Regions from separate parts of the Aneurinibacillus baijiui genome, predicted to be linked through region 1. Evidence: riboswitches for the same ligand, from Rfam matches in the RefSeq annotation. Region 1 holds a riboswitch; each other region holds the start of a gene.

Evidence for each region. Region 1 has a riboswitch for cyclic di-AMP ahead of AB3351_RS07245 (hypothetical protein). Riboswitches for the same ligand answer to the same signal wherever they lie in the genome.
Region 2: linked by a shared signal. The riboswitch ahead of AB3351_RS21210 (Na-translocating system protein MpsC family protein) and the one ahead of AB3351_RS07245 (hypothetical protein) in region 1 are both predicted to bind cyclic di-AMP.
Region 3: linked by a shared signal. The riboswitch ahead of AB3351_RS15645 (C40 family peptidase) and the one ahead of AB3351_RS07245 (hypothetical protein) in region 1 are both predicted to bind cyclic di-AMP.

What each region holds. Positions count from the first base shown of each region.
Region 1 covers NZ_JBFTXJ020000003.1:167,632-177,608, forward strand. The annotation lists gene AB3351_RS07205 (DUF2922 domain-containing protein) at 1-115, shown strand, start outside; gene AB3351_RS07210 (YvrJ family protein) at 127-273, shown strand; gene AB3351_RS07215 (DUF533 domain-containing protein) at 425-886, shown strand; gene AB3351_RS07220 (enoyl-CoA hydratase-related protein) at 975-1,772, shown strand; gene trpS (tryptophan--tRNA ligase) at 1,830-2,813, opposite strand; T-box leader at 2,864-3,091, opposite strand; gene AB3351_RS07230 (hypothetical protein) at 3,143-3,361, opposite strand; gene yhfH (protein YhfH) at 3,490-3,630, opposite strand; gene AB3351_RS07240 (DUF948 domain-containing protein) at 3,900-4,349, opposite strand; gene AB3351_RS07245 (hypothetical protein) at 4,447-4,800, opposite strand; cyclic di-AMP (ydaO/yuaA leader) riboswitch at 4,804-4,932, opposite strand; gene AB3351_RS07250 (hypothetical protein) at 5,102-6,274, shown strand; gene AB3351_RS07255 (DUF1444 family protein) at 6,318-7,202, shown strand; gene AB3351_RS07260 (aldehyde dehydrogenase family protein) at 7,361-8,851, shown strand; gene AB3351_RS07265 (hypothetical protein) at 9,163-9,977, shown strand, end outside.
Region 2 covers NZ_JBFTXJ020000017.1:42,217-52,193, reverse strand. The annotation lists gene AB3351_RS21230 (SDR family NAD(P)-dependent oxidoreductase) at 72-824, opposite strand; gene AB3351_RS21225 (DUF3600 domain-containing protein) at 893-1,576, opposite strand; gene AB3351_RS21220 (sigma-70 family RNA polymerase sigma factor) at 1,563-2,150, opposite strand; gene AB3351_RS21215 (hypothetical protein) at 2,348-2,602, opposite strand; gene AB3351_RS21210 (Na-translocating system protein MpsC family protein) at 2,779-3,162, opposite strand; cyclic di-AMP (ydaO/yuaA leader) riboswitch at 3,284-3,439, opposite strand; gene AB3351_RS21205 (alpha/beta hydrolase) at 3,584-4,348, opposite strand; cyclic di-AMP (ydaO/yuaA leader) riboswitch at 4,535-4,680, shown strand; gene AB3351_RS21200 (potassium-transporting ATPase subunit F) at 5,138-5,233, shown strand; gene kdpA (potassium-transporting ATPase subunit KdpA) at 5,265-6,944, shown strand; gene kdpB (potassium-transporting ATPase subunit KdpB) at 6,957-8,993, shown strand; gene kdpC (potassium-transporting ATPase subunit KdpC) at 9,019-9,588, shown strand; gene AB3351_RS21180 (universal stress protein) at 9,639-9,977, shown strand, end outside.
Region 3 covers NZ_JBFTXJ020000008.1:113,713-123,689, forward strand. The annotation lists gene AB3351_RS15615 (NAD(P)H-dependent flavin oxidoreductase) at 1-733, opposite strand, end outside; gene AB3351_RS15620 (class I adenylate-forming enzyme family protein) at 945-2,486, shown strand; gene AB3351_RS15625 (pyrimidine-nucleoside phosphorylase) at 2,553-3,860, opposite strand; gene AB3351_RS15630 (NupC/NupG family nucleoside CNT transporter) at 3,885-5,114, opposite strand; gene yunB (sporulation protein YunB) at 5,395-6,144, opposite strand; gene AB3351_RS15640 (GlsB/YeaQ/YmgE family stress response membrane protein) at 6,263-6,520, opposite strand; gene AB3351_RS15645 (C40 family peptidase) at 6,738-7,202, opposite strand; cyclic di-AMP (ydaO/yuaA leader) riboswitch at 7,210-7,342, opposite strand; gene AB3351_RS15650 (DUF3891 family protein) at 7,570-8,337, opposite strand; gene AB3351_RS15655 (AbrB family transcriptional regulator) at 8,364-9,470, opposite strand; gene AB3351_RS15660 (cell wall hydrolase) at 9,571-9,977, opposite strand, start outside.

The sequences.
Region 1 (9,977 bases):
TACGATGGATTTGCTAATTGCAAAACAGATTTTTACAACGACGACAGGAACAATTACCGGTAAGAAAAACGCACGCGTGATTGATCAGACAGCCTCCGTAATCCCGTTAGCATAAGGAGGCATAGTATGAATGAATGGGTGGCTTTTATTTCAAATGTAGGCTTTCCGGTGACCATCACACTGTACTTATTGGTGCGAATTGAAGCCAAGCTAGAACAGTTAACGTCAACGATTGCTCAACTTGCCCAAACCATCCACGCGACAAAAGAGTAAAGCGGACGGCTCTGCATTTTGCAGGGCCGTTTCCTGCATTTGGACTGCAAATTATAAACTTTATGTGAACGTTACGATTTTCACAATAATTATTACAATCAAACATGTTATAATGTTGTTAAAGCGTTTTCATGAAAGGAGTATTGATTCCATGATGGGCGAAGCGGATGCGGCAAGTCATCCGAAACTATATGAAATTAGGTTGTTAATTTGTGTAGCACAGGCAGATGGATATCTAGACGATGAAGAGATGCAGCGGATTTTTCAGCAGGTAAATCTAGATGTTTTTACCGTAAGAGAAAGACAGATCTTCCATGATGATTTAGAGAATCCAAAGAACGCAGAGGAACTGGCCTTAGAGGTAAGTCCGTATTTAGACCATACCGAAAAGATGGTTCTTATTCGTAAGATGTTCAAGCTGGCTGCATTGGATAAAGATATTGCGCAAGAAGAAATTGCGATGATTTATTGCATCGGCAAAGCGCTTGGTCTAACTGAATATACGATCAAGCAAATAAAAGAATGGGTCATGGAGGGAATTACCTGGCAATCACGTTGGAGCGGGATTGTCCAAGACGCTATGGTATCAAGTGATAAAAAAGCTCCTCTTTGAATCTATATAATATAGAAGGAAAACGCATACATTTGTCGAATCTATAGGGCAGGAAAAGGTAAAACTGCAGAAAAGTGGAGGCGAATGTATGGGTAATGAAGTAGCAGCAAAGACAAAAGTTCTTTTCGAAAAAGAAGGCCATCTGGCATACGTAACATTGAACCGTCCTGATGAGCTGAATTGTTTTGATTACGATACACTAGTGCAGCTCGAAAACACTCTTGATCAAATCCGCTTTGATAAAGAAATTCGAGCTGTTATTTTCACGGGTGCAGGTGAGCGGTCGTTCAGTTCGGGGGCGGATCTAAAAGAACGGCGTACAATGAGCGAAGAAGATGTGCGCAAGTTTATTCATAAAATTCGTTCGGTATTTGATATGGTAGAAGAGCTTCCACAACCAACGATTGCGGCAATTAACGGCTTTTGTTTCGGCGGCGGCTTTGAGCTTGCGCTTGCCTGTGATTTTCGCTACGCTGTCGACTCGGCAAAGCTTGGTATGACAGAAGTAAGCTGGGCGATTATTCCGGGGGCGGGTGGGACGCAGCGCCTGCCGCGCTTGATCGGAAAAGGAAAGGCAAAGGAACTTATTCTGACGGCACGAAAAATTGATGCGACTACAGCAGAACAGCTCGGAATCCTAAATGGGGTAGCATCGCGTGAAGAATTGCTGCCAAAGTGCCGGGAGCTAGCTGAAGAAATTATGCAGAACGGACCGCTAGCTGTCATTCAGGCGAAGTATGCGATCAATTATGGTATGGAAGTTGATGTAAAGACCGGTCTTAAAATCGAAACAAAAGCATATGAAGTTATCATTCCGACACAGGACCGTATAGAAGCGCTGAATGCATTCAGCGAAAAGCGTAAGCCTGAGTTTAAAGGAGAATAAATAAAGCAAGAGGCGTGTATATCCCGAGGACATACACGCCTTTTGCCATTAGTTTGCCTAGAATGCGACAAGACCCATATTTTTACGTACTCTGTCCATTGTTTTAGCGGCAATAGCGTGTGCCTGTTCCGCTCCATTTTTTAAGATATCAACAAGTTCTGGGCTTTCCATCCAGCGCGTATACTCATCTTGAATCGGTGTAAGTGCATTGACAACGACTTCGGCCAGATCTTTTTTGAAATCGCCATATCCTCGTCCTTCATAACGCTGTACAATCGTATCGATTGATTCGCCAGAGCATGCTGCATAAATAGTGAGCAGGTTGCTGACAGCCGGTTTATTCTGTTTATCGTAGCGCACGACGCCTTCTGAATCAGTGACAGCTCGTTTGATTTTCTTCGCAATCACATTTGGTTCATCTAACAGAGCAATATAGCTTCCGGCAGTTGGATTGCTCTTGCTCATTTTTTTCGTTGGATCATCGAGCGACATAATGCGACCGCCGAATTCTTGGATCATCGGTTCTGGAATTACGAATGTTTCTCCATACTTCTTATTGAAACGCATTGCCATATCCCTTGTGAATTCTAAGTGCTGCTTCTGGTCTTCTCCTACAGGAACGTGCGTTGTATTATAGAGAAGGATATCGGCAGCCATCAGCGCAGGATAGGTAAGAAGAGCGCCGGTAACGACTTCTTTGCCCGCCGACTTATCTTTATATTGTGTCATGCGTTCTAATTCCCCGATGTATCCCGTACACTGCATTAACCATCCAAGCTCTGCATGCTCAGGTACTTGCGATTGGATGAATAAAATCGATTTTTGCGGGTCGATTCCAATGCTTAAATACATGGCGGCTAACTGCATCGTATAGTCATGCAGTTCTTTGGCTTCTTTAGGCACGGTAAGCGAGTGAAGGTTAACGATTGAGTAGATGCAGTTTCCTTCTGTCTGTAGGTCAACAAAGCGCTTCATGGCGCCAATGTAGTTGCCTAATGTGAAATTTCCGCTAGGTTGTACACCAGAAAAGATCTGTTTCATATGTACATCACTCCTTCTATGTAAAAATAAATAAAAAAGACCCCACATCCGCAAGGGACGAGGAGCCGTGGTACCACCCTAATTAACCGGCATATGCAGCCAGTTCACTTCATTCCCGTATAACGGAGGGAGACCCGCCGCTGTCTACTAGTGCTGCTTCATTCGTTCGACAGGGAGCTCAGAAGTCCATTCAGTCGGGGAGTGCGTACCGGGCTTCCACCATCCCCGGCTCTCTATTACGTCTCGTTCCGCTTACTTCTCTTCATCATTGCCTATTGTATTCAAGGTAAGAATAATCATAATATAAAACACTATTGCATTTCAAGTGTTCACATAACATCGTGTTTATGAAGTTCTTCATAAATGCGTGGAACCAATTCTCGCGCAAAAAGCTTTTTTTCTGATATAGGAGAAGTGGGGTCACAATTTTGGAGATAACCATAAATAAAGCCTTCGAGTTGTTCATAGCTTGGTGGCCAAGAAGAAAACCAGCGTTTCACCTGCAGTAGGATGTCGGCTTGCAGCGAGTTGACCGTTTTATTATACATGCTGCACCTCATTTCTGAAATTTAGGTTATCTTCTCTATATACCCAAAAAACAAAACACCTCCCCAAACTTTTTTGGTGAGGTGCTATTTAGTGTATTGTTTCATTGACGTTTCCTATCTTTATTCTATTATGCAGGGTAGTTATCGTGATTCGTATGGCACTCTTCACACTCCGTTTTATACGATTCAGCTTGCTCAGATATTACAGATCCGCAACGAGCACATGTTTTCTTCGGAAGGTTGTTATAGAACTCAGATACTGGAATCATAGTTGACGCCTCCTTTTTTTATAATTGTAATATAACAGCATTCAATAATCAACTATCTGTTGTAATATAAATAAAAACATTTTTAGATACATGCTCTATTATTCTTCTTTATACATCCTTATTCTTCTCTTTTTATTATTTTTTCATTACTTTATTTATTTCTTCATTTTTATAAAGTTAATGAAATGATTCTTTTGTCTGTTGTATTACACACAATGTAAAAAAGCTTTGCCCATGAGAGGCAAAGCTTTTTTATGGTTTGTTTATAGTTACATTCGGGCAGGCGGCTGTCCGGATCGTGAGGAAGGCTGTGCCACTGCTTTTTGTTGGCGTAACTTATTAACACCTTGATAAAGGCTGAAGCCAGCGGCTGCAAGTTCAGAAATTTTGTCCGCCCAGCTAGTATCTTTCTTCACCATCTTTTCTTGGACGGTTTCTGAGGCAATTGTCAAGCCGCGTCCGATTGAATCTACAGCTTCAAAGCTGCTGTCAAGCTTATCCATTTTCACTGCAATATCGCTTGAAATGCGGTTCATCTCTCCTAAAGAGACATCGACACTTGCCATAAGGCGGTCAACATTACCTTGAACGTGCTGAACCGTCTCATCCGCATGTTTTACAAGTGGAATTAAATTACGGAAGAATAGCACCATGTATACGGTGAGCACAGCTACAGCGATTGCTATAACGATGACCGCGATTGTAATTGCTAACTCCATTACTGTCACCTCTTTTATTTAAGTTATTTATTTGTGTATTACCGCCAATTATAAAAAAATAAACACCCCGGCCTGTGTTGGACGGGGTGTACATGATTTATTTCGTTACGGTAATGATCTTGTTGTAGTGGCCGGGATGTGAATGATCCGGTTCACACAGTACAACAACATTCTCTTCGCTCTCAAGAACGGAGTTAACTTCAAGTGTTCCAATGCTTTGTGTGTTGATATCGAGACAAAAGTGTAGGCATTGATGTTTGTTGCCCATGATCTCCGCAGATACTTTCTTTAAAATTCCTTTGATCTCTTTTTTCTCCTGGTTTGTCTCTACGGTCACCGTTACTTTCTTTCCTGTCAGCCCCACTAAACACTTTCTTGCATCCTTTTGCAGTTCTTCAAGCGTTTTTGGCTTGCCTTCTTTTCTCAGTACACTCCTAAAAAAACTAACCATAATTCCTCTCCTTAATTTTGCCTGCGAGGTTAGCTGACGGATTCGGACATAAGGTTGGATGCCCTACACCAGAGGTGATTCACCCCTATTACGTGGGTCCCCCGCTCCAATTGGATTCGGCATTTGAATCATGATTGAATCATAATAAGGCACATCGATGTGAATTGTCAATTAGATTTTTAGCGTATAGGAGATACGTGCTTTCGACGCTTTCCCTTTGTTCGTTTTACTATTACAATAGGATAGGAAAACAAGGGGAACATGACGAATAGGTAGGAAAAGGCAACAGGAGGAGTTAATCATGGTACGACAATTCCTACGCAGAATGTTTGCGGGACGGAAAAACAATGAAGAACGTGAAACGATAACAGATGAGCATGAAGCCGAATGGACGGACGAAGTATGGGAGTTAGATGAAGAAGCAGGAAGAGAGTCTGCCGCTAAAGAAAATCCGTATGCAGCCAACCATGTAAGGAATGAGGAGCAAGCAGAGCCGCGTCTATATACGGTTACCCGCGATAAAATTGAACATCATAACTATAAGCAGATAAAGCGACTGGTTGAAGACATATTGGAAGAAGCCGAACAGGGGTATTGTCACAGGGGATGCCTACAACTTCGGCTTTCGCCGGAACTTCTAGAAGAGACGGACGAATTCTTCGGCAAGCGAATCGGAAAATATATCGAAGGGGCCGAACGGGAGACATATGATGCGACCGCTTTTTTTGATTGGACAGATGAAGAGACGGCGCGCATTTACCGCACATATACCCTACCTTCGTATCCAGAGAAGCAGCAGTCGTTTGTTCAGAGTCGCCTGGTGATGATTTATGATACGTGCGAAGCTTTGAATTGGGATGCCCGTCGGATTGCGGGAGCATTTGCTGAAGCGATCGAATGGCCGCTTGGAGAGGAAGATTTAGTAACGTTTGAACGCTGGTTGGCTACCATGTCGCAGCGATTGGCAGAGGAAGGGTACGAAACTGATGATGAAGAAGCGGCTGAGGAATATATAGAAGAAGATTTTTCTTATATTACGCCTGTCCAGATATCGCGTGAGGAAGTTGAGCGTGAAGATATTACGAAGCTTGTAGCTTTCTTCGATGGTATTTTATCTGATGGCGCGAAAATCCGGGAGAAAAAAGGTGGATTGGTATTTTCTTTTTACGGGTTTTCAGGTGAACTTGAAGATGTAATGCAGGATGAAGCTGTAAATGCCTGGGCCAGCCGCCTGGTTGAACAATACCCGTATGTCTTTTATTTCTTAAATGACGAGTACGTGCCAATGACACAGTTCGTTACTTCCATGGTGGTAACTGCACACATGGAAGGGGATCAAGTAGTCTATAATGAACAAGAGTTGGAAGAATTCATCCAGTTCATTCGTGGTGCACTCTCCCAACTGGCTGAGCGAAGCGGAGAGAGTCCATATCAGGTAATTAATGAATTTGAACAGAAGCTATTCCAGTCATAAAAGCTGGCGCCTACATTACTATGAATAGTAAGGACGAGATAGTATGGAAGAAAATAAGCAAGCGCAATTACAGAAAGAGACGCATAAGAGAGTAATCGAGGAACTAGAACGCTCGCTTCCGGAAGGCTGGAGGGTGGAGGGCAACAAAAGCGACCTTGAGCAGATAAGGATTCTCCACAGTCAGCTTGGTGAAGGCGATATGGCTGTCAAGTTGACTCCGTTGTTTGCTAAAGTGGAGCAATATGAATCAGATAAAGAGAAGTGGCTTGCAGAATTTACAGAGAAGGTTGTGCGTACTATCCGTGAAGCCGCACAAAAGCACAGGTTGGTCGGTCAGGAGCACAGACTCTATCCGGTGCTGCGCCACCCTTCTTTTACATCCGCAGAAAAAAACAAGGCGCTTGTATGGCGCGCACATACAGCCGAGAGTATCGTATTGTATGCTCTTGATTTGGAAGCAAGCTATACACTCATCAGCAAGGAGATGCTTGCTGAAGCAAATATGACAGAGGCAGCGCTCCATGAAAAGGCACTAGATAATTTACGACGACTAGAAAGTACGCCAAAGCAGGATAAGGTTGGCGATAATATTTTTTATTTCTTTAATGCAGAAGATAGCTATAGTGCCAGCCGAGTATTGAATGAGGATCTTCTTCTGTGGATGCGACAGAAGGTGAGCGGCAAGATGGGAGTCGCGCTCCCGCATCAAGATGTGTTGATTGTTGCGGATTTAGCGGACGCCAAGGGCGCATATATGCTAGCTCAGCTTACGGTTGACTTTTCTATGCGTGCAAGCGTTCCGATTTCCCCGATTCCGTTTATGTACGAGGATGGGGGGCTAGAGCCGTATATGGTAATGAAGAATCCGAAATCAAGACATAAATATCCAAGTCATGGCGGAAGGAAGAAGCGTCCGCCTGAGCAATAAACATCAAGAAGAGGGCCGACATGGGATCATGTCGGTTTTTGTTATTTTATATCGAAAGAATATTCTGTATTTTATCAAAAATAATATTTATTTTGTTAACGTTTTCATATATAGTAAGTGGTGGATTTAGATTATTAAATTAAAGGAGGCTTTTGTTCATGCAGCTAGCTTCTCCATCATTACACCCAAATGTTGAAAAATTCCTCAAGGAACCGAAAAAAATACTTGTCAATGGCCAGTGGATTGAAGCAGCGAGCGGTAAGACGTTTGCAACAATCAACCCAGCTACGAAGGAAGTATTATGTCAGGTCGCTGAAGGCGGCGCAGAGGATATTGACAAAGCGGTAAAAGCAGCGAGAGCAGCGCTAAATGGCTCATGGAGCAAAGTCAGTCCATCGCAGCGTGGACAGCTTTTGTACCGTCTGGCCGATCTAATTGAACAAAATGCGGAAGAGTTGGCACAGCTTGAGACATTAGACAACGGAAAACCAATTCGGGAGACAAGCAATGCAGATGTGCCATTGACTGTTGACCATTTCCGTTATTATGCGGGCTGGGCCACAAAGATTTACGGTCAGACAATTCCTGTATCTATACCGAATTATTTTAACTATACAAAACGTGAACCTGTTGGGGTCGTTGGACAGATTATTCCGTGGAACTTCCCGCTCTTGATGGCGGCGTGGAAGCTCGGTGCAGCGCTTGCATGCGGCAATACAGTTGTATTAAAGCCGGCAGAGCAGACGCCGCTTAGCGCGCTTCGCCTTGGTGAATTGATTATGGAAGCAGGCTTCCCGGAAGGTGTTGTAAATATCGTCACAGGTTTTGGCGAAGAGGCGGGTCAGCCGCTTGTCGAGCATTACGATGTAGACAAAATCGCATTTACCGGATCGACGGAAGTCGGACGCCTGATTATGCAGAAAGCAGCCGGAACACTCAAGAAAATATCGCTTGAGTTGGGCGGTAAGTCACCGAATATTATCCTGCCGGATGCGGATATGTCACGGGCAATTCCAGGTGCTTTGAGTGGTATTTTCTTTAACCAAGGACAGGTGTGCTGCGCAGGCTCTCGCTTGTATGTACACAAAAAGGTATATGACAATGTATTGAGTGATATGGTATCACACGCACAAAAAATCAAAGTCGGCAATGGGTTACTACCGGATACAGAAATGGGGCCGTTAGTCTCAGCCGAACAACATAGCCGGGTAACGGATTATATTGATATCGGTCGCAAAGAGGGCGCTCAGATGATCTCAGCCGTCCGTGAAGAAGATGCGCTGAATCAAGGATATTTTGTCACACCAACCGTTTTCTCTGATGTTTCCGATGAGATGACGATTGCTCAGGAAGAGATTTTTGGACCGGTATTAGCGGCCATGCCGTTTGAAGATATGGATGATTTGATTGAACGAGCTAATCGTACTACGTACGGACTTGCAGCGGGAGTATGGACACAAAACCTCTCCAATGCCCACAAGTTAGCCGAGCGCATTCGTGCAGGTACAGTATGGGTAAACTGCTATAATGTATTCGATGCGGCTTCTCCGTTCGGTGGATACAAACAAAGCGGAATTGGACGTGAGATGGGCAGCTATGCACTAGAACTGTACACAGAAGTAAAAAGTGTATGGGTCAATACCCGCTAAAAACATAGAATACATGGCGGAATGAGAAACAGAGGCAGTGCTCCTCTGTTTCTTTTTTTTACCTATAAAACTCTTGATCTTACATCTTAATATAGACATGCGTATGACCTGAAAAGTTGTTAGATTATTTGCAAAAATACTGTTAATATCGTAAATATTGTGTTAGACTGCAATAAATGGTATACAATATACTCTTTTCGAGAGGAGGAACGTGGATGAAAGTTTGTAAATAGGATAGGCAAATAAGAGAAGAAAAGCCTAATTAAAAGTAAGCGGTTTCAAAAGGGGCAATTAGACAAGGAGGGGTATGAATGGACTGGGATTTAGCTCATATTATTTATGCGTTGGGAGCTGTAACCGTCGTATTGGCGATGTTATTCCGTAAAGGCGTTATTATTCCTTCACTTGTAACTACATTCTTACTTGGCTGGGCATATAAGGGAGGTTTCGGGGAAGGCATCGTAGCAGGGTTGGTCACCATCTACAATGCTAATATTATGGCGGCAAAGGAGCTATTTAGCATTATACTGCTGATTGCATTTATGGTAGGAATGCTGAATGCATTAAAGGAAATAGGAGCCGATCATAAAATGATTGCCCCCATTCAAAAGATTATTGTAAATGGGCATTCTGCATATTGGATCTTATTTGCTGCAACCGCCCTGTTATCTACGGCATTCTGGCCTACACCGGCAGTTCCGCTCGTTGCGGCAGTGCTAATTCCGGTAGCGCTACGTGCTGGGCTTCCGCCAATGGCAGTAGCAATTTCTATTACACTTGCAGGTCAAGGGATGGCACTTGCAGGAGATGCATTGATGCGCGTGGCTCCTGCGCTTTCGGCTAAAGCGGCTGGTGCACCGCAAATAGCGGAAGCTGTCTGGCTGAAATCGATTGTGTTGACATTAGTGGTAGGAGGCGTTGCAAGCTTAATCTCATACGTTAGCATCGCCAAAACAATTAAGAAGCCAGTAGAGACGCCGCTAGAAGAGTCAGAGGGTGAGCAGGAGAAAACGTATTACCAAGAAGGTGAAGCGGAGGCAGCGGCTACTTTAGAATTTATGCCGCAGAAAGAATCAGGCAAGCTCGCTTCTTTTTTTGCTGTATTTACGATTGTGATGTTTTTGCT
Region 2 (9,977 bases), on a different contig from region 1:
CAGGTACCCAATAAAAGAAACGGGTACCTGTTTTTATAGTAGGAAGCTAGACAACAAGAAGAGGTACTTTTTCATCTACCACCGCTAACAGTAATTGTTTCCCCCACAATATAATTGGATGCATCTGATGCAAGGAAACAAATCACCTCTGCTATTTCTAATGGAGTTGCAGCACGTTTCATGGGAACAGAGGCCACTAATCGTTCGAGACGATTATCATTAGGAGCAAATTTGTCATGAAATGAGGTTTCAACCATTCCAGGAGCGATTCCATTTACAATAATCCCATGCTCAATAAATTCCCTGGACATCCCAACCGTCATCGTATTTACTGCACCTTTTGTTGAAGCATAGTGGATGCTTTCACCTGCCCCTCCAATACGGGCTGCTGCCGAAGAAAGATTAATGATTTTGCCGTTTTTTCGCGGAAGCATGTCCTTTAATACTGCCTGTGAGCAAAAGAGAACTCCTTTAACATTCAATGCATATGTCTCATCCCAAAGCTCCTCATCTATATCCATGAATGCGCTTTGTCTAATGCCTCCACCTGCATTATTTACCAGCACATGGACGGCTCCGTAAATTGAAACAACTTCTTGAACCATTCTTTCAACTTGGTCTTTCTTCGTAACATCCGCTTGGATTGCCGTACACTCCCCTCCCTTTTCTTGAATCGTTTGCATCGTTTCGTTTGCTCCCTTTTCGTTTGTATGGTAGTTAATAACCACTTTTGCACCTTTGGACGCCAGCAGTTCTGCTGCCGCACGTCCAATTCCAGAACTCGCTCCCGTAATAACGACAACTTTCCCGTACAAATCCTGCACAATGCCCCCCCTATTTTAGATGCGATTCAGATCGTATTACTATTATATAAGAGGGGCTCTGATTATTGTTACTTTTTACTCACATACTCCATAACATCTACGGCCGCTTGATATTCCTGCTGAAGCACTTCTGGTAGCTTTTCTATTTCAATCGGACCTGCACTTGGGTCAATACCACTCTGTGCCATCACTTTTTCATGCGTCATTAACGCGTCAATATAGCGCTCATATTCCTGCGCTGTCAGTACATCCCGGCTCGATTTTTTACCATTTAACTTATCAAAATACGGCAGCACAGCCAGCAGTGCCTGCTTGATCTCCTCTTTTTTCACCTCACCGATGCGATCGTAGTCAATATTCCCGTATGGATCCCCATAGTTGACTTTAGCTGTGCTGATTACTTTAAGGAAGCGTTTAAACTCTGCATACTCTTCTGCTCCCAGTTCTCCCTTTGCCTGGGACAGCTTCGCATTAAACAGCATGTACCCTTCCATTGTTATGCTTGCAGCATGCTTCTTCACATTCTCAAACGAACCATATAACTCATCGGCCAGTAAGGATTGGTACGCAAATGCACTCGTCGGAATAAGTAGGGCTGCGGCTAAAATGCCCGCTACCATGCGTTTCTTCATTTTTTTCTCTCCTTTGCTGAATACAATATTGTTCATTACTTTTTCTTTTAATTCAGGGGGCGGAACAATACCCTCTGCTCTTTCATGCATGATTTTCTGCAGGCAGTTATCGGGATTCATGAATATTCTCCACCCTTCGCAATAAAATTTGTTCATTTTCCTGTTTCTGCCGCAGCTTTTTTAACGCGGCGTTAATCCTTGATTTTACGGTCCCTATCGGTATATCCAGGATAATAGCGATCTCTTCCTGTGAATGATCATGTAGATAACGAAGGATAATCACCTGCTTCAACTTATAGGGCAGCAGATCAATCGCGGTACGCAAGTGCTTGTTGGCCAGCTTATTAATCACATCGTTTGTGAAATCACTTTCCATTGGCTGCGGCTGTAGTTCTGCTTTTTTGGCGATGCGAAACCGCATCCATCTCTTCCTTCGATAGGCGCTTACCTGACGCATGACAATCCCCATCAACCACGGAAGAAAAGAGCGTGTCTGATCAAAGCCAACCAGTGAGCGGTATAGTTGAATATAAATATCCTGTATCACATCCTCCACATCAGATTTATCCTCAATCAGGAAGTGGACGGCTTTATAGACGCGGTCAATTGTTTTTTCATATAACTCACCATATGCTTCACGTTCTCCTATAAGCGTGCGTGCGATGAGTGTGCGGTATTCGTTTTGTTCCTCCATCCGTCATTCCTCCTTACGCTCTACACCTCTATATTGGCACGAAAGAAGGATCGCGTTCGCTTTTTTCACAAAAAAATGCCCATTCCGCAAAAATAAATACGAAACGGGCAAAGAAACGATAGGAGCTGTCGTTTTATTGCAGGATTAAAAAAGAAACTTTTCCTGTATCACTATAGATTACGTGACTGGCGCCTAAGCTATAGTAAAGTGTGCTGAGCCGTTTTTTGTTGGGCGTTACAAGATAGCGGCAGCAGGCTCCCTACGTTGATATCTCTTACCCTGATGATCGATTCATATCCGCATGCCCGGAAATACGCTTCGTCCTCTTCTTCATGCACCAGTGCTAAAAACGGCTGACCTACATCCTGCAGCTTCCGTAGAAATACTTCACCACCCCGGTTCGACGTACAGACAAGCACATATTCATGGCGACCCACGATAGCCCTATTCATCCTTTTCTCTCCTTTTATATCATCGATATTTCATGATGAAACAAAAAACCTGCGGTCTCTCACACGATCCCCATACCAATCGATAATCAATCGGCATCGGAATCCCACAAGAGTCCGCAGGTATACGTAACACCGGGCGCTTTGTCCGATCCCTGTGTTCAGTCTTCCTGATGAATCTATCCAACCTCTTTTATTCTCAATTCCTTTTCTAGATCACAATCAAGAATAAATACTTCGATCTGCTCTCCTAGCTTCGTGCTAATATCGCTGTGGCTGGAGATGACCTGACATCCGGTAATACCGGAGATGATCACTTTCGTCTTTTCACTGTTGGATTCACGCAGAATCCGCCGCATCTCTTTAACAAGCGGCTTCCCGCTCTCGATGCACACCAGCGCCTTCTCCTCCTGGGTCAGCACTTCCTTGAGCCGGATCATAACCATGTCTTTAATAATATATGTTTTTGTTTCTTTCGGCCCTTTGCCGAGAATTTCGCGCAAGAATTTAATATAGGCTTCACTGATTGCTGCTTCCATTTTGCTTTTGCTTGACTGCGCCATTCTCTTCCAAAACTCCTTTGTTTTTATCTTTATTTGAAGTACAAAAAAGCCGTACGAAGAGGTCTCTTCATGCGGCTTTTGCTAAGCACAGCAAAGAAGCTGTCATGGTATCACAACAACACCCTCCTCTCTCTACACGCTTACGAGGTTAGCTGACGGATTCGGACGTGAGAGTCGCCCTACTCGGTCTCCCGAGATTCACCCCATACGGCACTGGCTGTACTATGCGCCGCGATTGGTTCCCCCGCTCCCTATTGGGACTCAGCGATCAAGCTGGAAATTTTTATTCAGTTAGCTGAAGTTGAAATCATCTTACGTCCGGCTTGAATCTTTTGTAAAGGAATAAATTTTAAAATATAACAGGCTTTATCAAATTATATCTTCTCTATTCTTATTTTTTCTCGATTTTACGCTCTTTATCTTATTTTTTCATATGCGTGTTATACCATGCACAAGCAGCTTGTTCTAGCTCATCCATGTGTTCGATAAAGCTGTGTGCAGCCCCTTCTATGACCATCAACTCAGAGTTTTTTGGCAAATACATAAGCGCACGACTTGACCGCTCCAGCAGTAGCTTCTCTTCTGCATCGCTCTCATGATTGCCATGGATCAGCAATACCGGACACGCAATCGGCTGCAAGAGGGATGCCTGGTCAATCTTCGCAAAATCATGAAGCATTTGCTGATCAAGCCTAATGATTCTTCGCACCCCTTCTTCCCTGTGTACCGTAATCAAGCCGTACTTTTCTAATTCATACATTTGTTCTTTTGTAAAATAGTCATCCCACTCGTACTGCATTGCGTCGGTTAAGGCGCCGGATAATACCATGGTTACGATATCTCGCGTATAACCTCGAAGACAGATTAAGCTGCCGAGACTATGTCCATATAGTGCAATCCTCTCATATCCTCTTCCTTTGACAAAGTGCATCGCCGCTCGCAAATCATCCACCTGCTTCTCTGCTGTGATGATCTCGTCCTCGCTTTCACCGCAGCCGCTGAAATCAAAGGCAAGCGCAGCATAACCGGCATGGTTAAATGATGCTGCCAGCCGCTCAAACCGTCCTCTTGATATTTTATCTGACATGAATCCATGAGCCATGATAATGATTGATCTTGATTCTGCCGGATATAAGTGTCCGACTAACATTTTATTACGTACATTTGTGAAGACAACTCGCTCCAATACCATCACTCCTTACTACACATACAAGTAAACACGAGAAATTGAAAGAGAAAAAGAGATTGCGTGTGAATATGTTTAATTTTACCGCTTACTTATCCACTATTGTCTAAAAAAAGTGGATTTTCCTTCGTATTTCCCGTTTTATTTTTTAATTCTTCTGCTCGTATAATAAAGCACATACAGCAACTGCATATCTGGCCTAGTTCCGAATCACTCGGAAGCGGAGGACCCAATCTTTTGGGGTTAATCCTTACACTTGTAAGGAGGGATGAGAGTTACTCTTTCGCCATCCTACCCGTCAGCTAACTTCGTCGGCTAAAGCGAGGGAGGTCTAAAGACCGCCTATTTGAGGAGGTTTTTTTGTTGCCGCATTACGGAAACAAAGAACCCCTTCAAGATACTTGCAGGTCTTTTTGTTTTGCCATAATTTCATAGCACTGTTTTGATGAAGAAGAACAGGTGGACAGAGTGTAGGCCCGCACCCGGGGTGATGGGCAGGCATTCCGTAGACCGGTGACGCTTTTTCTCCGACAGATAACCGCAAGCAAGCCATTAGGCCGGCAAGCGTTGGTGTTTCGTTGATCCTTTTCTTGGATTGACTGCACAGCGCTCGTCCCCTGGCTCTCTTTCCCTATGCGGTTCATCGGATAAAAGCGGCATCGGTCTATTTTTTTTGCGGATATGTAGGAGAAAGGGGGCTTTCGTTATGTTTAATGATGTTGTGATCATCGGAGTATTCATATTGTCATTTTTACTTTTCATCGGTTTTACAGAATTCTGTGACCGTACATGAAGGAGGTGAATGAAGTGGGCATGATCCTGCTGATTGCTTTGGCTATGATTTTGTACTTATGCTTTGTTCTTATCAAACCAGAAAAATTTTAATGTGATGTCTTTATATTTAGGAGGCTCGCCAATGAGTACAGGAATTCTTCAGGTAGCTGCTACACTGCTTCTGATCATCCTGCTGGTAAAACCGGCAGGCAGCTATCTCGTTCGCGTATTTGATTATGAAAAAACAACGCTAGACCGAATATTCGGTCCCATCGAACGCCTCTTCTATCGCGTGATGGGTGTTCGTGAGACCGAGACAATGAACTGGAAACAGTATGTAACTGCGATGCTGCTCTCTAACTTCGTTATGGTGCTGCTGATGTATGCCGTACTTCGCCTGCAGAAGTACCTGCCGCTTAATCCAGACGGCATCGACAATATGCCAAGCGCGCTTGCCTTTAATACCGCCGCTTCGTTTATTACCAACACAAACTGGCAGGCCTACAGCGGTGAGAATGGGCTTTCGTATCTATCGCAAATGCTTGCGATCACATTCCCGATGTTTACATCGGCAGCGACCGGTCTGGTCGTGGCAATCGCCTTCATTCGCGGAATCAGCGCACGCCAGATACATCTTGGAAACTTCTATGTGGATCTGGTTCGCTCGCTGTTCCGTGTGTTTCTTCCGCTTTCCCTAATCGTGGCCCTATTTCTCGTATTTCAGGGAGCGCCACAAACACTCGATAGCGCCCAGACAACAACAACCATCGAAGGTGCACAGCAGACGATCACACGCGGCCCGGTCGCTTCGCTTGAATCCATTAAGCATATCGGAACAAACGGCGGGGGCTACTTCGGTATGAACGCCTCCCATCCGTTCGAGAATCCGACGCCGCTGACCAATCTGGTGCATATTCTCTGCATGATGCTTGTACCGACAGCTCTCGTCTATGCCTTTGGTGTCATGATCAAAAACAAGCGCCAGGGTTGGACGGTATTCGCCACCATGGCAATCCTGTTTCTTATGATGCTCTCTGTCGTCTTTCTTTCGGAATACAAAGGGACACCGGCCCTGGATGCACTAGGCATCTCCGGCAACATGGAAGGCAAGGAGGTACGATTTGGTTATTCCCAATCCGCGCTGTTCACGACGGTAACGACAGCGGCCACAACGGGATCTGTCAACAACATGCATGACTCTCTTACACCGCTGGGCGGGCTGGTGCCACTTGCTCAGATGATGCTTAACAACGTCTTTGGCGGTGACGGTGTCGGCCTATTAAACGGATTGCTGTACGTTATTCTGACGGTCTTTATCTGCGGATTAATGGTCGGTCGTACGCCAGAATTTCTTGGCAAGAAAATCGAAGGCAAGGAAATCAAGCTGGCTTCCATCGCACTGCTCGCTCATCCGGTCATTATTCTGGTGCCGACCGCTATCGCGTTCCTGCGGCCTGAATCCATGGCCTCAATCCTTAACCCCGGCTCGCACGGCATCTCTGAAGTGCTGTATGCTTTTACATCTGGAGCCGCAAATAACGGATCGGCATTTGCAGGTCTTAGTGCGAATACGAACTTTTACAATATGGCAATCGGGCTTGTCATGCTGTTTGGTCGCTACATCTCGATCGTGGCTCTGCTGGCGATTGCAGGCTCACTGGCCGCCAAGCGTCTGGTTCCGGCAACAGCCGGGACATTTCGGACCGATTCAGCACTGTTTACGTTTATTCTGTTGGTAATGATTCTTGTGATCGGCGCACTTACCTTCTTCCCTGCTCTTGCGCTCGGGCCGATCGCAGAACATTTGAGCATGTGGAAATAAGGAGGATGCTATATGGGGAGTAAGCAGAAAAAAATGCTCACAAGTGAGCTTGTCACGCAGGCAATCGTTGACTCATTTAAAAAGTTACATCCATTTGTGATGATCAAAAACCCTGTCATGTTTATCGTCGAAGTGGGTACATTCATTACGCTCATTCTTTCGTTTGCACCGGATGCATTCGGTGCAAGCACGGTAAGCCGCGGGTACAATGTTTCCGTTTTTCTCATTCTCTTGTTTACTGTGCTGTTTGCTAATTTTGCGGAAGCATTGGCGGAAGGCCGAGGCAAGGCACAGGCGGATACGCTGCGCAAAACCAAAGCAGATACGATGGCTAAGTTGCTGCAAAAAGATGGCAGCACCAAGGAAGTAGCATCGACCGAGCTTCGCAAAGGAGACATCGTCCGAGTTGATACCGGAGATTTGATCCCTTCGGACGGCGAAATCATCGAGGGTCTCGCCTCCATTGACGAATCGGCCATCACTGGGGAATCCGCCCCGGTGATTAAGGAAGCCGGCGGCGATTTTTCTTCTGTTACCGGCGGTACACGCGTCGTCTCCGACTATATTATCGTAAAAGTGACGACGGACCCCGGTGAATCGTTCCTTGATCGCATGATCTCACTTGTCGAAGGCGCTTCGCGTCAGAAGACACCGAATGAAATCGCACTGACCACACTGCTTGCTGTGCTGACCCTTATCTTTCTTATCGTCATTATTACGCTTGTACCATTGGCTAACTACCTACATGTACAGCTTGATGTTGCGACGTTAATCGCTTTGCTTGTCTGCCTCATTCCGACGACAATCGGCGGCTTATTGTCCGCGATTGGCATTGCCGGTATGAATCGCGTGACACAATTCAATGTATTGGCCATGTCAGGAAAAGCTGTGGAAGCGGCTGGCGACATTGACACAATGATCCTTGATAAAACTGGCACCATCACATTCGGAAATCGCATGGCAGCCGAATTCATCCCAGTAAGCGGCCTGTCCGAGCGGGACATTACGTTTGCCGCACTGCAATCATCCGTCAAAGACGAAACGCCTGAGGGGCGCTCCATTGTTGATTTGGCGAATCGTCTTGGGAGCGATTGGGGCGAGCCGAACTACAGCCAGGCTGAGGTGATCGACTTTACCGCAGAGACCCGCATGTCCGGGCTTGATCTACCCGACGGAACCCGCATTCGAAAAGGGGCCGTAGATGCCATCAAATCGTATATAAGCGCACAAAGCGGAAGTGTCCCTATGGATCTTGAAGAAAAGGCTGCACGCATCGCCAAGGCAGGTGGTACACCGCTGGCTGTAGCGGTGAATAACCGAATTATTGGTTTGATTCATTTGAAAGATACTGTCAAACCGGGATTAAAGGAACGCTTCGCTGAGCTTCGGGCAATGGGTATCAAAACCGTCATGTGTACAGGTGATAATCCACTCACCGCTGCGACCATCGCTCAAGAAGCCGGTGTAGATGAATATATCGCTGAAGCAAAACCAGAAGATAAAATCGAAGCCATCAAGCGCGAACAGGCTCAGGGTAAATTGGTGGCAATGACCGGGGACGGCACGAATGATGCCCCAGCGCTTGCTCAAGCGGATGTAGGACTTGCGATGAATTCCGGTACGATGGCGGCGAAGGAAGCGGCCAATATGATTGACCTTGATTCCGATCCGACGAAGCTGCTGTCGGTTATCGAAATCGGCAAGCAGTTGCTCATTACGCGCGGCACGCTGACCACGTTCTCCATCGCTAATGACATCGCCAAATACTTTGCCATCATTCCGGCGCTGTTCATTCTCGCTCTGCCGCAATTAGACGCACTGAACATCATGCATCTCGCATCGCCGCAATCCGCTATTTTATCGGCGCTGCTCTTTAATGCAGTGATCATTCCTCTGCTCATTCCAATTGCGATGAAAGGTGCCAAATACAAGCCGATGAGCGCCAACCGCCTGCTGGGCCGAAATCTATTCATCTACGGCCTTGGTGGTGTAGTGGTTCCGTTCATCGGGATCAAACTCATCGATATGATCATAACCGTCTTTATATAATTCGACAAAAGGAAATGAGGAGAAGATGATGAAGTCATTACTTGTCGCCCTACGCTCATCTATCGTGCTGATGCTTATATGCGGCCTGTTCTATCCGCTTCTTACCACCGGCATTGCACAAGTTATATTCCCACACCAGGCACAGGGAAGCATTGTTGAAAAGGATGGAAAGGCAGTGGGTTCAGAGCTGTTGGCCCAAGAATTTACATCACAAGGATTGTTCCATCCACGCCTGTCCGCCGCATCCTACGACCCGACCGCTTCGGCAGCTACCAATATCGCTGTAGCTTCTGAAGACTATATCAAGGGAATACAAGAAGCAGCCAAGACTGCAAGTAAAGAAAACGCGGCCCTATCCGGAAATATTCCTGCCGATCTGCTGACAACGTCCGCATCCGGCTTCGATCCGCATCTCTCACCGGAAGCGGCCAAAGCGCAGATTCCACGCATTGCTAAGGCTACCGGCATGAGCACTCAAGCGCTTGCGGCACTCGTTGACGAACATACTGAGGGCAGGCAGCTAGGTATTTTCGGTGAGCCGCGTGTGAATGTACTACACTTGAATATCGCTCTGCAAAAGCAGGGCAAACAATAGAAAACAAGCCGCAGGCTGCACTCAGCCTGCGGCTTTTGGAGGTTTAGGCTATGCGTCAGGAAGGCAAAAAAAAGACGCCGGAAGATTTCTTACAAATGATTGAAAAAGAACAGCACGGCTATTTGAAAATTTTTATCGGCGCTGCTCCCGGCGTAGGTAAGACCTACATGATGCTTAAAGAAGGCAACGAAATGCTCGAGAAAGGCATCGATATTGTCATTGGCCTAATCGAGACACACGGCCGAGTGGAAACGGCCACACAGATTGGGAAGCTGCCGATTTTCCCATTAAAAAAAGTTGTATATAAAGAAAAAGAATTCGAAGAGATGGACCTTGAGGGCTTGCTTGCTCGACGTCCATCTTATGTGATTGTCGATGAATTGGCCCAT
Region 3 (9,977 bases), on a different contig from region 1:
TTTTTAATCGACCATCGTCGCTAATTGCATCCGTAAAGTGATTACGAATCGCACGTCCCTGCAAACCTACCGTTGTTTTAACCAATACGAGATCATCAGCATCAACTGTGTCTACATATTTTTGTTTGAATACATCCGGCGCATCGCACTCGCTGCTTGCGACGAACCTAGTTCCCATCTGTACACCGGAAGCGCCCATAGCAAGAGCACGTGAGATATCTGCACCGTTCATAATACCGCCTGCAGCGATTACGGGAATCTTGACAGCTTCCACTACTTCAGGCAATATGTCAAACAACGGTCGGTCCGTACCAAGATGCCCTCCTGCTTCAAATCCTTCCACAACGACAGCGGCGGCACCTAAACGCTCGGCAAGCTTGGCCAATTTTGCAGAAGAAACGATAGAGATTACAGGTACACCGTATTCTCTTCCCCATGTATACATGTCACGCGAGAAACCCGCACCCGAAATAATGAAATCAACCTTCTCTTCCATTGCTGCCTTAATCGTCTCCGGAAAATCATTCATCGCAAACAATACATTTACACCGATATATCCTTGTCCATTCGTCAACTCTCTCGCCCGGCGAATGTGAGCCCGCATCTCATCAATAGGTATGCCCGTTCCTGAAATAATTCCAATTCCCCCAGCATTAGCGACGGCTGCTGCCAGATTACTTAGTGAAATTCGCACTCCCATTCCGCCCTGCATAATTGGCACGTGCGGTTTCATATGGGCAATTTGCAATTGTGGTATATGCACCCCAATACCCCCTGTTCCATAACTCTAACCCTTGATTCAAGCATCCCAAAACGTAATTTAAACTATATCACATCTTGCGTCCAAAAAGTGTTAATTTTTCAAGGCAAATTTAACAATTCACACATGTCATAAAGTGATATAATTTTCTTATCATATAGAATAGATAGAAAGGATTGAAACCATGCTAACATTTGGAACGATTATGAAACAAAATACCGATAAGTATGCCGACAAACCAGCCGTAATCTTTAGAGATACAGTGCATACGTACAGAGAATTAAACAGCCGTGCAAATAAACTTGCAAACGCTTTCCTTTCCATCGGATACAAAAAAGGGGACAAGGCAGCCGTTCTCATGAAAAACCATGCCGCTTACGTAGAAATGATGATTGCGTTTGCGAAAATTGGCGTCGTTACGGTGCCGATTAATTACCGTCTCGTCGGTGCAGAGATTGACTACATTCTACAGCATTCAGATAGCCGTGCTCTTATCATAACAGCAGAGTATGCAGCAGAAGTCAGTACCTTACAATCCACGCTCTCTAAGCTCGATACCGTACTCGTAGTGGATGGAGCAGGAGAGCTTGGAATGCAGGATTATGAAGCATTTATCGCTGAGGCACAGGACAGCGAGCCGTGGTCGGATGTAGAGGAGATTGACCCGTTTTATATCGGATATACCTCAGGTACAACCGGCAAACCAAAAGGCGTAGTCATCTCTCACCGCTCTCGCGTGCTTACCGGGATGACAGCCGCTTACGAATATAAGCTTGACGAATCGGATACACACCTTGTGGCAGGACCGATTTATCACGCGGCCCCGTGGATCTTTCTTGTTACGCAATTGCTCGTAGGCGGTACGCTAGTGATCCATGAGATGTTCCGCGCCGAGCAGGTTCTCGCCGATATTGCACGCCATCATATTACGAATACGTTTTTAGCACCAACAATGTATAACTTCTTAGTTAATGTCTCCGAAGAAGTGAAGACACAATATGATCTCTCGTCCATGCGCGTGCTTATTTCAGCCGGATCACCCCTGCCTACCAAAACCAAACAGGATGTGCTCGCCTTCTTTCCTGGTGCGGACCTGCATGAATTCTATGGTTCAACAGAAAGCGCGATCACGCTCAATATCAAGCCAAAGGATATCGAACGCAAAGACCGCTGTGTCGGCCGTCCGTTTCCTCTTGTAGACTGTATGATTCTTACTGATGATAAAGAGCCTGTTTCACAAGGGGAGATCGGGGAGTTGTATTTCAAGGCGCCTTATTTGCTTGATGAGTATTATAAAAACCCGGAAGCAACCAGCATGTCATTCTATAATGGATACTTCACGGTCGGTGACATGGCCATGCAGGATGAAGAAGGGTTGTATTACATTGTCGACCGCAAAAAAGATATGCTGATCAGCGGAGGAGTTAACATCTATCCGCGCGAAATCGAAGAGGTGCTCTATACGCATCCGCACATTCTCGACGCAGCCGTTATCGGTGTGCCGGATCCGGTATGGGGAGAGTCGGTAAAAGCAGTGGTAGTACCGCGCGATGGAGCACAGTTAACTGCTGAAGAGGTAATGGAGTATTGCAAGGGCAAGATTGCTAGCTATAAACGGCCAAAATCAGTCGATTTTCTAGACGAGCTTCCGCGCAATCCATCGGGTAAAATACTAAAAACCGTCCTGCGTGATCAATATTGGCAGGATCAGCAAGCAAAAATCTAACAAATCCCAAGCAAAAAGAGCCTGCGTGATCTCCGTCAGGCTCTTTTTTTTCTGTCTGCTTTATAATTATGGTGCATGAATCTCATCATGAACAAGCGGCGGCGCTTCGACCGCTTCCTGTACAATTCCATAAGCTTTCGTAATCATTTCTTTTACTTCCGCTACATCCTCACGATTGCTGTAGATTGTCACCAGCGAATCGCCTTTCTTTACGCTGTCTCCAATCTTCTTACGCAAGATGAGACCGACCGCTAAGTCGATTGTTGATTCTTTGGTTGCTCGACCAGCGCCAAGCAGCATGGCCGCTGTGCCGATCCGATCTGCCTGAATGGAATCCACATATCCGTCCGCTTCCGCTTCCAACTCAAACGTATATTTCGCTTGGGGAAGCTTAGCCGGATCATCGACAACAGAAGCATCTCCACCCTGCGCTGAAAGAAACGTCTTGAATGTCTCAAGCGCCTTCCCATTACGAATGACCTCTTCAAGCTTCTCGCGGGCCGCCTGCGGGCTATCAGCCTGACCGCCAAGATACACCATATGACTACCAAGCGTCAGACACAGCTCTTCTAAATCTTTGGGTCCCTCCCCCCGCAGCGTATCAATCGCTTCCTGTACCTCCAAAGCATTGCCTACCGCATAGCCAAGAGGCTGACTCATGTCAGAGATTACCGCCATCGTCTGGCGTCCCACATTGTTTCCGATTGCAACCATGGCCTCTGCCAATTCGCGGGCATGCTCTAGATCCTTCATAAAAGCCCCGCTGCCCGTCTTAACATCGAGCACAATGGCATCGGCTCCGGAGGCAATCTTTTTGCTCATAATGGAACTTGCAATAAGCGGAATGGAATTGACAGTCGCTGTCACATCGCGCAGCGCATACAGCTTTTTATCCGCAGGAGTCAGGTTCCCACTCTGTCCAACTACCGCTACTTTATTCGTATTCACCAGCTCGTTAAACTGTTTATTATCAATCTCTACATGAAAGCCCGGTACCGATTCCAACTTATCAATCGTTCCTCCCGTATGTCCCAGTCCGCGACCTGACATCTTCGCCACAGGGATACCCAGAGCCGCCACAAGCGGAGCGAGCACAAGCGTAGTCGTATCCCCTACGCCACCGGTACTATGCTTATCCACTTTGACACCCTGAATCGCTGAGAGATCAATCTGATCGCCCGATTCTACCATTGCCATCGTCAGATTCGCCCGTTCATCCTGTGTCATATCACGAAAGAAAATCGCCATAGCTAAAGCCGCCATCTGATAATCCGGAATCTCGCCGCTCGTATATCCAGCGATCACAAAATCAATCTCTTCTTTACTCAGTTCCTGTCCGTCACGTTTTTTCTCGATCACGTCTACCATTCTCATGCCGAACACCTCCTGTTTTTTCCTCTACAATAGCATACCAGCAATGGCTGCGCTTAACAACGAAGCAAGCATACCAGCAGCAACGGATCGAAGTCCCATACGCGCAATGTCCTGGCGGCGATCCGGTGCCAGCCCTCCCAGTCCGCCAAGCAGAATCGCCATCGAGGATAAATTGGCAAATCCGCATAAGGCAAAGCTGACAATCGCGACTGTTTTTGGTGATAAATTCTGAATTTGCGGAGCAAAATCGCTATACGCTACAAACTCATTCAACACAAGCTTCTGTCCAATAAAGCTGCCCGCTTTTACCGCCTCCTCCCACGGCACCCCTACAGCAAATGCCAACGGCGCAAAAATAAACCCGAGAATTTGCTGCAAAGACAAACCCGGATAATTAAACAGGCTGCCGATTGCTCCAAGAATGCCGTTTACGAGCGCAATCAAGGCGATAAAAGCAAGCAGCATAGCGCCGACGTTCAACGCAAGCGTCAAGCCTACGCTTGCCCCACGTGCCGCCGCATCAATTACATTAACCGATTCCGTATCGTCGTCCATCTTAAACTCAAGTCGACTGCCCGGAGCGCTCTCCGCTTCCTCCGTCTCCGGTACGAACAGCTTCGCCATAACAAGGCCTGCAGGAGCCGCCATAAAGCTTGCAGCAAGCAAATACTCCAACGGTACGCCAAGAAGCGAATAACCGATCAGCACTGAGCCGGCAACGGAAGCCAACCCACCGGTCATAACCGCAAATAATTCTGATTTGGTCATCGTAGCGATATACGGACGCACCACAAGCGGCGCTTCTGTCTGCCCAACAAAAATATTCGCGGCCGCGGACATCGATTCAGCCTTGCTTGTCCCAAGCATCCAGGACAACGCTCCGCCGATCACCTTAATGATCGCCTGCATGATCCGCAGGTAATACAGAACAGAGATGAGAGAGGAGAAGAAAATAATTACTGTCAGTACTTGAAAGGCGAATACAAAGCTAATCCCCGACTCCTTTATATAGAGTCCGCCAAAAAGAAACTGCACCCCTTCATTGGCATAATTCGTAATCTCTGTTACCGCCAAAGTTAATCGCTGCAGTCCTGCCTTTCCTGCTTCCCATTTCAATACGATAAATGCAAAAACTAACTGAATTGCTAATCCGCCTAGGATAGGCCGCCACGAAATGGCTTTTCGGTTCGTCGAAAACAAGAAAGCAATCGCAAATATTACAAGGATTCCAAAAAAGCCCCACAAAATATTCACATTCTCTCACCTCATCACATTAATGTAGACAACATCCGTTCTCTACCATCGCGTTCTGGGATTAGCAGCTACATTCATTCATTTACCCTGCCTCACATCTTTTCATACCCATTTTAAAAGTCATTTCCCCTTTTTATTCTCTCTGAACTGCACGTACTACAAAAAAAAGACCACTGCTAATAGAGCAGTGGCAATATAGGGGGAGAAAGAGAGAGAAAAAAATTCTCATGCTAGTATTATTACTATTCCCGAATCTTTTTTTTCTTAAACATATTCCCGCCTATTTTTTTATTTCTTTTTCCTCTGTATTCGCCTGAATCGGTGGAATAATGGAAGGAGGAATCACCCCTGGCACTTCGCTGCCGGTCGGCCTTCCTTCCCCATCATAGTAGAACTGCGGTACATTCCCCACAATAAGCGCGTTAGAGATTGGGTATTCTGCTTCTACCAAGGCAGGCTCCGTCGAAAAGGGAATGACGATTTTGACCTTCGTCTGCACAATCATCACTACGGTAATTAGCACCATATTAATGCCTGCCTCCTGCATCTTGATATCCATTTCTACATGCACATTGCCGAATGGAACAAGCGTCAAGGGGAGATCTGGACCCATACGCGCAAGCAAGTTGCTGTGCAGAGCCTGCCCAATAGGCAGCGTCTGCGGCATAGCTTCAAGGTCATTTAAAGCATGTGACACATTTTCAATTGCATCGAGCACGATTCGTGAATATTCATTTCCGTTAAAAAGCGCGGCTTGCACTCTTCCCTGGCTATCTTCTTTTAGCTCTACCAGGTTCTTAAAGCTAACTTCTTTGATCAGCTTTTTGCTAATTGCTTCATGGATCGCTTTCGTCGCTATCTGATCCGCCCGAACGCGAGCAATTTCATGAAGAACAGGCTCGATATTTTTCTCCACATAATAAAAAGTTTGAAAGGTAAGGCCTAAAAAGATAAGCAAGGAGATGAGAAACATAAACTTTGAAGGAATAGGCGCCCGCGTTGAGCGATTGCGCAATCTTCTCCGCTTCATACCGCCACCCCCTGCTTGTAATATATGCCCAAGGGTGAAGGGCTAACACTGAACATGCGTAAAAAGCCCGCCAGCAGTTCTGCCGACGGGCTTTGAGTTTGACTACTATTCGTTTCTATTAATAGCTGCGACGGCGCATTCCTTTAAGCAGCAAGCTTGCGATAAACACAAGCACGACTGCACCGATAATGGCTGGAACGATGGCAAATCCGCCTACCACCGGACCAAAGTCGCCAAGAAGAGCAGAACCGATCCATGCACCGATGAATCCGGCAATAATGTTTCCGATAATGCCGCCTGGCACGTCACTTCCGACAATGGCTCCAGCCAACCAACCGATAATACCTCCAACAATTAATGCCCATAGAAAACTCATACTGTGTATCCCTCCAGATGTCTTTATCGTAATGCAAAATTGCTTATGCTTTGTAATACCCCGCCTTTTTTTTCTTGACACATTTTCGTCATATAACAAAATAAAAGTAAGAATCTGGTTTCATCATGGACGAATGGTGGAAAAAAATAAAAACCCCCAACCGAATGAATTCGGTTGAGAGTTAATAGCGTAGGTCTGTATGTATCTTACTATCTATTTATTTCGTAACACGCTTGGCTCCCACATAACGGGAACCCCAATAATACTTATCGTTGATGTTACTGATGGAAACACCTTGGCTGCTAGAGGAATGAATGAATCGGCCTCCACCTAAATACATACCTGCATGTGTAATAGGAGCACGACGGGACGTCTTAAAGAACACCAAATCTCCAGTACGCAGCTGTGAGCGGGAAACCGTCTGCCCTCTCTGATACATTGCGTTTGCCGTACGCGGTAACGTAATCTTCTCGCTCTTATATACATAGTTTAAGAATCCAGAGCAATCAAAACCGCTTTTTGTCGTTCCGCCCCATTTGTATGGAGTTCCTAATACACTTACTGCTTTGGATACAAGAGACTCATTGGCTGCAGAAGCCACTCCTGTTCCAGCAGGCACAAAGAGGCTGCTTATCGCAACTGCACCTGCCATTGCAACTGTCATGATCGTCTTTTTTACCATCGTCTAGTGTTACTCCCTTCATGCCTACGAGGTTAGTTGACGGGTTAAGAGGATAAGGTCTCTTTTCGTATGTACACGAATACACCCCAGAAGTAAATCGTCCCCCGCTTCACATAATGTGAATTCGGCAAGTAAACTTTTTCTATTAATTGGCCACCTCTACAATAGTAATCATTCTCTATGTTTCTATCTCTTTCCAACAACAACGGTTTAAGTTTATCGAATTCTATCGAAAAAGAGAAGATTTTTAAGAAATTGTTCACATTTCAGACACAATTAGGTGAATTTTTTTGCAACCCGAAAAAATAATCTTTCTTTTTACGATTTGGATATAACTTCTAAAAGCCAGGATGCATCCATCCTGGCTTTATTTATCCGTAAATAATATGCGCCGTTCCTCCCATGCTGTTTCATGATACGCACGCGCAATCCCTTCCTGCCTAATCTTCTCCTTGGAGACATTTTTATACGGAATTGTGATCTCCCATATATCCGCAAACGGAAAAGGCCGCAGCGCTACCGTCTGAGCATTTGCCCAATGAGCCATCACTTTCTTACCTGCTGCAAAAGCGAATGCCTGCGGGAAACCGTTCCGGAACCAGCTGATTTCTTCTTCTTTTGCTACGCCGGGTTCCTGCATACAAACATACAAGGAAAGGTTATCGCAAAATTGAAGAAGATCAAATTGAAAATCCAGCGCCTCTTTTTCTGCTTGATTGAGGGAGAACTGTGCAAGAAGCCGACGCTGCCTCTCCCGCTCCTTATCCACATATGCCAGCGCTGCCTCTTCAGACGTACCATCAAAAAAAGATACATAGTGCATGCTGCACAAAAGTGCCGCATACGGACTCTCCTTCTCGATTTCGTCTACACCTTTTTTGTAAAAAGGGAGCTTGGGTACCAAAGGAAAATCTACAAATGTATACGGCTTCCTCTCAGCATCATACCAAAATGGCGTATCGTCTACATCTATCCAACCCCGATCATGCTGACTGATTCCGTAGATAACCTCCTCACGTTTTTCTTTTCCAATAAAATAATCATCCTTCCAGTGTCCAGCCATCCCTCCAGAAGCGAGCGCGTGATCATGCTGTGTGAACATGACAAAGCTATATTCCCGTTCATATGCGATCATATTCTCTCTCCTTTGCTTTTACTCTGTTATGTTACCTTCTCTTTACCCATATTTTTTTCATTCGCACGCTGCCGCAGCCACCACTGTAAAAGGGGCGGAACGAGGAACATGACAAAAAACACCCGAAAGAGCTGATATCCGCTCACCATCGATAGATCAGCATGCACCATACTCGCCGTTACACCCATCTCGGCAATTCCGCCCGGTGCAGTGCTTAAAAAAGCTGTCGTCAATGTCATCGGTGTCCACAATGTAAGCAAAAATGCGAGCAGAAGGGAAAAAAGAACAAGAATGATACTGCTAAGCACCGTATATATACTTAAAGCCTGCATGTTTGTAATCGACTGCGGCTTCATCTGTAAGCCGATATGGACTCCAATCGCAAATTGAGACAGCAGAACAAAGGCCGAAGGAAGAGGAGGGGCTTCTCCGCCGATAGCAACCAATACGATCGCAGTACTCAGCAGCGGCCCTGTCAAAGCGCCCGCAGGAAGACCAAGGCGCGGTCCTCCCCACATGCCAAGCAGCGCAATACCGGCATAGAGAAAATACTGCTCCCATGAAGCGGAGAAGCCGACTGCTCCTGCCGCCGTCCCTCCCCCGTCTCCGCTAGAAACCATCGGCTGCTCAAGACCATGCACCGTAAGAAACGGCACCAGAAAAATAACGGCCATGACGCGAACTGTCTGCATAAAGGCTACCATGGTCTCATCGACTGCTTCCGCCTCCTCACTTAGGATAAGCATTTGTGAGAGTCCGCCGGGTACACTGCCAAAAATCCCTGTCGCAATATCCGCTCCAAGACGCTTGGCAATGATCATGCCGAGCGACAGACTGATCCCGACCGTAAGCGCCGTTGAGATCAGCATGAATGGAAGCTGCTGGAGGATCTGCAAGGCCGTCTCCCGCGTAAACGAAGCACCCAGCATGTATCCTAAAAGAAGAAGGGCCGTCTGACGAAATGAATACGGCCATACAAGCGAACGACCGGTTAGCAAGCGCCAGATCGTTACAGATGCTACCGGACCAAGAATCCACGGAAGCGGTACGTGAAGCAGCAAAAACAGCAAAGCACCCACAATACCTACACCCGCAGTCTCTAACGCAGCCGCATGTTTTTTTATCGTTTCCATTTAGCTTCTCTCCTTTACCTCTTCCCTCATCCTACTCCCTTCCTTAATCTGCCGCAAATAAAAAACCCCCGCTCCGGTAAGAAGCGGGGATGATGTTACACTATTTAGCAAAGATGTGCTTGCCGATCTTTTTAATCTGCTGCCGTGTCCAAATCCATTTGGATGTAGCAATATCGGGGTTGAAGTAATAAAGTGACCGATCAGTCGGATCGACTCCTCGAAGCGCTTCACGCGCTGCACGATACGCCTGTTTATTCGGCGTCAGGGCATATTGACCGTCAGAGACAGCCGTGAATGCGCCCGGCTGAAAAATCACCTCTTGCATCGTCTTTGGGAACTCTTCTGATTGCAGACGGTTTAATACTACCGCACCTACAGCAACTTGTCCTTCAAACGATTCACCGCGCGCTTCCCCGTGGATAACCCGAGCGAGCTTATCTACATCTTCTTTTTTTATCGTCGATTTCTTTATTTTGGCCAGTGTGTTTGGCCCAGCTACTCCATCTA